Linked DNA regions of Rhodopseudomonas palustris HaA2. The protein of the gene in region 1 interacts with the protein of each later gene in a pairwise test. Links are inferred from orthologs where the notes say so. Each region holds a gene or a part of one and is shown on either strand. Other genes may lie near its edges.

Region 1 (3,283 bases):
GGCTGAAGCGATGGACTGACCATGGGCGGGTCGCGCGAGCGGCCCGCCTTTTTCGTCGCGGCGAGACGACAGGCCATCTCGGCGCACGCCGTCGGCACGCGATCGCGCCGCGAGCCGCGTCGCCCGATCGGAGGCGCGCGACTGGGATTGATTTGCCGCAAAGCCCGCAACGGCCGGTTCTGACATTCTACTAGGCGAAAGTCGTATTGGGGACAGCGGGCAGCGATGGCGTTCAATCTCGGCAGGACTGGCAGGCCATCGATTCTCGCAGTTGTGTATTCGGACGGCGCGGCTGCCTGCCGCGTCATGTCGGATCTCGGCTACCGGTTGCGCAACGCCGGAATCGTCGTCGCCGGCATCGTCCCCTACCACGCGACCCGCGACAGCCTGCCACGCTGCGACATGGAGGTCGAGGAACTGGCCTCGCGGATCATTCTGCAACTGGCCGAGGACCAGACAACGCGGTCCGGCAACTGCCGTGTCGATCCGCTTGCGATGCAGGACGCCGCCGCGCTGATCTCGGCCGCGTTCCAGAAGTGTCCGGAATTGCTGATCATCAACAAATTCGGCCAGCTCGAAGCCGATGGCGGCGGGCTCGGCGACGTGATCACCGAGGCGGTCGAGCTCGGCATCCCGGTGCTGGTCGGCGTGTCGGAACGCCGGCTGGCGAGCTGGCGCGAATTCACCAACGGCCTCGCCGAAGAGGCGATGATCGACTCGCCACGGGTGCAGCAATGGCTGGCGCGGCGCGGCCTCGCGGCGCAACGCAACCGGATCGGCGCGCACCAGGCGCTGACCTCGGCGGCCTGATCGACCGAAGCGACATGGCCCCCTGCCACATCGGATGACTCCTCATCCCGAGGAGCTGACTGGACATGCAGGCCGCCAAGTCAACGCCCCATCCCCGTCATTGCGAGCGCAGCGAAGCAATCCAGAGGCGCCGAGCATGGGGCTTCTGGATTGCTTCGTCGCTGCGCTACTCGCAATGACGGGTGATAGGGCGTTGATGTCGCGGCCTGCATGTCCAGGCCGCAGAACGCCAGTGCTGATTCCATCGGAAACAGAACGGCTCTCGCGGTCCAGAGAACCTCGATGGCCGGGGCAAGCCCGGCCATGACGACATCGGTAGCCACCGCGCCGTTCACGAATCCGCCGTCGGTCTTCGCGAACCGGCGCGGCGGTGCTAGAGCAGCTCAGCCGTTGATGGAATCACCGCCGTCATCCTGAGGTGCCCGCTGGGCCGCGCCATGCGCGGCGCTGCGGGCCTCGAAGGATGGGCCGCAAGCGCCCTGGCCGCATCCTTCGAGGCTCGCTACGCTCGCACCTCAGGATGACGACTCCGCACGCGCGAATGCCGCGTTGCTTCAATCCATCGATGAACCGCTCTACGCTCAGCCGAACTTGAACAGCACGCCGTAGCCGCCGCGCGGATAGTCCCATTCGATGTCGCCATTGCCCTCGGCGATCACCCGGCAGGTGCCGCATTCGACGCAGCCGTCGGGCGTCACCTCGACCTGGCCGTTGGTATTCAGCTCGTAGCAATGCGCCGGGCAGACTTTGAGCAGCGCCAGCAGTTCAGCCGACGGCTTGGTGTGCGGCTTCACCCGGATGTGAGCGTTGCCGACGTCGACCAGATAGCGGTTCTGGAACAGCTTGTCCTCGACCCGAATGGGGGCTTCCACCGTCATTGTTGCTCTCCGCGTTTGAGTTCGTCGCCGTCGCCGTTCACCGCCATGCCCGCGCGAAGCGGAAGGCGTCGCCGAACAGGCCCGCCCAGGATCGCGCCGACACGAACGATCTGATCGTCACCTTCTCCTTGTCGACCTTCGGCGTGCCGTCGACCCGCACGAAGTTCTGCAGCGCCTTGTTGATGAGCTGCGGATAGGTCAGGAAGAAGTTCTGCGACTGGATGTGCAGCAGATCCGGCATATCCTTGTACTTCTTCAGATCCTTGATGACGAAGGACTCGTCCAGCATCTTCTTGTAGAGCGCCAGATTCTCCTTGGTCATCGGATCCTTGCGCGACTTGACCTGGAAGATCGCCTCGCCGGCGATCCGGCCGGAGGTCATCGCCAGATTCGAGCCTTCGCGATGCAGCGCGTTGTTGAGCTGCGCAGCGTCGCCGACCACCACCCAGCCGTCGCCATAGAGCTGCGGGATCGCCTTGTAGCCGCCCTCGGGAATCAGATGGCCGGCATATTCCTTGACCTCGGAGCCTTCGATCAGCGGCGCGATCGAGGGATGCTTCTTGAAGCGCTCGAGCAGATCGTAGGGCGTCTCGCCGGATTTCTGGAAATCGGCGACCAGACAGCCGATGCCGACCGACACCGATTCCTTGTTGGCGTAGACGAAGCCCATCCCGGTCATGCCGCGGGAGATCGTGCCCGCCGCCTCGATCACCACGCCCTCGTCGCCCTTGAGGTTGAAGCGCGCCTCGATGGTCTCGCGGGGCAGGAAGTGCATTTCCTTCACCGCCAGCGCGACCTTGTCGGGCGACGGCCGCTCGCGCAGATCCGCCTTGGTGCCGAGCAGGCCGTTGACGCCCTCGGCCAGCACCACGACGTCGGCATGGACCTCGCCGCCCTCGCGGTCGGTGATCACGCCGATCACCTTGCCATAGGCGTCCTTCACCAGTTCCTTGACGGTGGTCTCGCACAGCACGATGGCGCCGGCTTCCTGCGCCTGGCTGGAGAACCATTTGTCGAACTGCGCGCGGATGATGGTGTAGCGGTTCGGCTTCTCTTCGTTGAAATCGTCCGAGCGATAATGCAGCCCGGTGTGCGAGCGCTCGTCCATCATCCAGAACCGCTGCTCCACCAGATGACGCTCGAGCGGCGCGTCCTCGCGGAAGTTCGGCACCAGCTTCTCCAGCATGTCGGCGTAGAGAATCGCGCCCTGGACGTTCTTCGAGCCCGGATATTCACCGCGCTCGATCTGCAGCACCTTCATGCCGCGTTTGGCCATCGTCAGCGCGGCGGCGTTTCCGGCCATGCCGGCGCCGACCACGATCGCGTCGAAACGTTCCTCGATCATGGTGAACTCCTGTTAGCTCGCGATGCGGTCGCGGGTGTGCGGCGACAGCCGCTTGCGGAATGCTTCGGTCAGCGCCGGCAGCAGGCGGATCGCGTCGGTGACGATCGCCAGATGCGCGAAGTCGAAGATCGGCGCGTTCTTGTCGGTGTTGATGGCGACGATCAGATCGGCGCCGTCGACGCCGACGCGATGCTGGATCGCGCCGGAAATGCCGGCCGCGATGTACAGCTTCGGCCGGATCGTCTTGCCG
Region 2 (3,202 bases), 2.7 Mb from region 1 along the record:
GTCTTGTCGTTCAAGATACGCGGGTTGACGAATTCCTGGCTGGCTTTGTTGCCGTTGGCGTAGGACAGGAAGTCGGAATTGCGGGCGGCGATCTCGGGGCGAAACAGGAAGTTGATCAATTCGTGCGCCTCGGCGACGTTCTTGGCGTCCGCCGGGATAGCCAGATTGTCGAAGAACATCTGCGCTCCTTCTTTCGGGATCGCGTAGCCGATTTCGACGCCGTTGTTGGCTTCGGTCGCCCGCGCCTGCGCCTGCTTGATATCGCCGGACCAGCCGACGACGAGGCAGATTTCGCCGGTGGCGAGCGCGTTGAGATATTCCGACGAGTGAAACTTCCGCACCGACGGCCGCACCTTGGCGACGGCATCGGCGGCCTTCTCCAGATCCGGCTGCTTGGTCGAGTTCGGATCGAGGCCGAGACGGGTCAGCGCCGCCGGCAGGATGTCGTCGGCGGAATCCAGCATCTGGACGCCGCACTCCTTGAACTTCGCCAGATTCTCCGGCTTGAACACGATGTCCCAGCTGTCGATCACCGCACCCTCGCCGAGAATGCGCTTCACTGCGCCGACATTGTAGCCGATGCCGGTGGTCCCCCACATGTAGTTGGCCGCATAGTGATTGCCGGGATCGTACAGCGCCAGCTTCTTCGTCACCACGTCCCAGGCGTTCTTCAGGTTGGGCAGCTTCGTCGGGTCGAGCTTCTGGAACACCTTCGCGCCGATCTGGCGCTGCAGGAAATACGCGGTCGGCACGACGACGTCGTAGCCGGATTTGCCGGCGAGCAGCTTGGTCTCCAGCGTCTCGTTGCCGTCGAAGGTGTCGTAGATCACCTTGATCCCGGTTTCGCGGGTGAACTCCTCGAGTACGCCGGGCGCGACGTAGTTCGACCAGTTGTAGAAATTGACCACGCGATCCTGCGCCAGCGCCGGCACGGCGAGGCTCGCCGAAAGCCCCAGCGTCGCGCCGACGAATCGCAGCCGTCGAAGGAGATCGTTCCGCATCATCGAAGTCCTAACGCCTGTGCACCGCATCCGACAGCCGCTCGAGCGCGGTGTCGAGCGTCTGATCCTGTTTGGCGAAACAGAACCGCACCACCGAAGTGACCGGCTCCTCCTCGTAGAATGCCGACACCGGAATCGCGGCGACCTTGTAGTCGTTGACGATCCGCTTGCAGAACACCTCGTCGGTCTCGTTGAGGCCGAGCGGCGACAGATCGACGGTGAGGAAGTACGTGCCCTGCGACCGGATCACCGGGAAGCCGATGCTCGACAGGCCCCGCGCCAGCCGGTCGCGGCTTCGCGCCAGGTCCTTGCGCATCTGCAAAAAGTAGTCGTCGCATTTGCCGAGCCCGTAGGCGACCGCGACCTGCAGATTGGGCGCCGTGGTGAAGGCGAGGAACTGATGCACCTTGGCCGCCACCCGCAACAGCGGCGGCGCCGCGCAGACGAAACCGACCTTCCAGCCGGTCAAAGAGAAGATCTTGCCGGCCGAGCCGATCTTGATCGTGCGGTCGCGCATGCCCTCGATCGCAATCAGCGGGATGTGGCTGAGGCCATCGAAGGTGACGTGTTCCCACACCTCGTCGCAGATGGCGACGGCGTCGTACTCCTGGCAGAACCGCGCCAACAGTTCGAGATCCTCGCGCGGATAGACGACCGCGGCGGGATTGAGCGGGTTGTTGAAGACGATCGCCTTGGTCTTGGCGTTGAAGACCCGGCGCAACGCCTCCTCGGTGATCCGCCAGTGCGGCGGCTCGAGCCGGACCAGGCGCGGAATGCCGCCCGCCTGCCGGATAATCGGCAGGTAGGAATCGTACACCGGCTGAAACACGATGACTTCATCGCCCGGCGAGACCACCGAGAGAATGGCGCTGGCCAGCGCCTCGGTGGCGCCGGAGGTCACCATCACCTCGGTCATCGGGTCGAGCGCGACGCCGTGCCAATGCCCGTAATGGGTGGCGATCGCCTGCCGCAGTTCCGGGATCCCCATCATCGAGGGATATTGGTTGTAGCCGTTCAGCACCGCGTCGGCCGCGGCCCGGCGGATGTCCTCCGGCCCCGGATCGTCCGGAAACCCCTGGCCGAGATTGATCGCGTTGTTGTCGCGTGCGAGCTGCGACATCGCCTCGAACACGGTGACGGGCAGATCGGCGAAGACCCTGTTCATCGCGCGATCAGCCGCCCGGCTTGGTCGGCAGGCCTGCCGCCTTCCATCCGAGGATGCCGCCGGCGAGATGCTTGTTGTAGGCGAGCCCTGACATCTGCGCCGCCTGAGAGGCCGTCACCGAGCGCTTACCCGAGCGGCAGGCGAACACGACCTGCTTGCCGCTCGGATCGGGGATCTGGCGCGGATCGAAGCTCGACAGCGGAACCACCACCGCGTCCGGATAGGCTTCCGCCGCCACTTCGTTCGGCTCGCGGACGTCGACCAGCAGATAACGTCCCTCTGCGACCCCTTTGGCGACGTCCTGCGGCGTCAAATCCTCAACCTGGCCTACCACTCTCGTTTCTCCCGCAATTGCACTGCCTGGACCCAATAGTGCAACAACGAGAACGACGCTCGGCCATTGCGTCGCCAAAGTCGCGCCTAGCGCGAGGAAAATCAAGCTTCGGAAAACGAGTGCGGTCATTCCGGGTGGATAGTCCGCCGGCGCCGAAAATGCACCGCCCCATTGGTCGAACGCGGCGGCCGGATCGCGCCGGTCAGGCTGGCGGCCTGGCCCCGGCCAGACCACACGCCCGCTGTCCGGATCGCCGGATCAGGGCTTCAATCCCGGCGGCAGCGCCGGGCTCTCCCGCATCAGCGTGATGGTCACCCGGCGGTTGGCGGCGATCGCGGGGTCCTCGGGAAACAACGGCTGGGTATCGGACCGGCCGGTGACCGCAAAGAAATGCGAGGTCGGAACCCCTTCCCGTTCGAGGATCTGACGCACTGCATTGGCGCGGTCCGCGGACAGGTCGAAGCCATTGTAGTCGCTTCGCGCCGGCATCAACCCTGCCGAGGTGTGGCCGGCGATGGTGATCCGCAGCGGGGTCGCGCGCAGCGGCCCGGCGAGGCTCTGGAGCAGCCTTCGCGTGCGCTCGAACGGAGCCTTGGAGCCGTCGGCGAACATCGCGCGACCGTCCTGGTCCATGATCTCCAGGTTGAGTCCCTGCTTGGTCTCTTCGAACATCACGTTCTTCGAAAGCTCGGAGATTTCCGG

What was found.
Region 2: the proteins of RPB_RS05005 (region 1) and RPB_RS16965 interact in binary tests that used the Escherichia coli proteins (3 or more experiments, as listed by UniProt). The link is inferred for Rhodopseudomonas palustris HaA2 from one-to-one orthologs.

Annotation. Positions count from the first base shown.
Region 1 is NC_007778.1:1,131,235-1,134,517, reverse strand. What follows is about bases 41-3,006. They hold RPB_RS05005 (ferredoxin family protein), read right to left. Parts: upstream 1,689-3,006; coding sequence 1,392-1,688; downstream 41-1,391. Other genes in these bases: RPB_RS05000 (FAD-dependent oxidoreductase), read right to left, coding at 1,726-3,006; RPB_RS05010 (DUF2478 domain-containing protein), read left to right, coding at 226-810. Outside these bases: more of RPB_RS05000, read right to left, coding at 3,007-3,033; RPB_RS04995 (electron transfer flavoprotein subunit alpha/FixB family protein), read right to left, coding at 3,046-3,283. UniProt on the Escherichia coli protein: Could be part of an electron transfer system required for anaerobic carnitine reduction. Could be a 3Fe-4S cluster-containing protein.
Region 2 is NC_007778.1:3,843,030-3,846,231, forward strand. Bases 90-2,974 are described here. They hold RPB_RS16965 (aminotransferase), read right to left. Parts: upstream 2,167-2,974; coding sequence 1,012-2,166; downstream 90-1,011. Other genes in these bases: RPB_RS16960 (polyamine ABC transporter substrate-binding protein), read right to left, coding at 90-1,004; RPB_RS16970 (rhodanese-like domain-containing protein), read right to left, coding at 2,174-2,500; RPB_RS16975 (flagellar motor protein MotB), read right to left, coding at 2,759-2,974. Outside these bases: more of RPB_RS16960, read right to left, coding at 1-89; more of RPB_RS16975, read right to left, coding at 2,975-3,202. UniProt on the Escherichia coli protein: Shows aminotransferase activity with methionine and histidine as substrates, and to a lesser extent also with phenylalanine.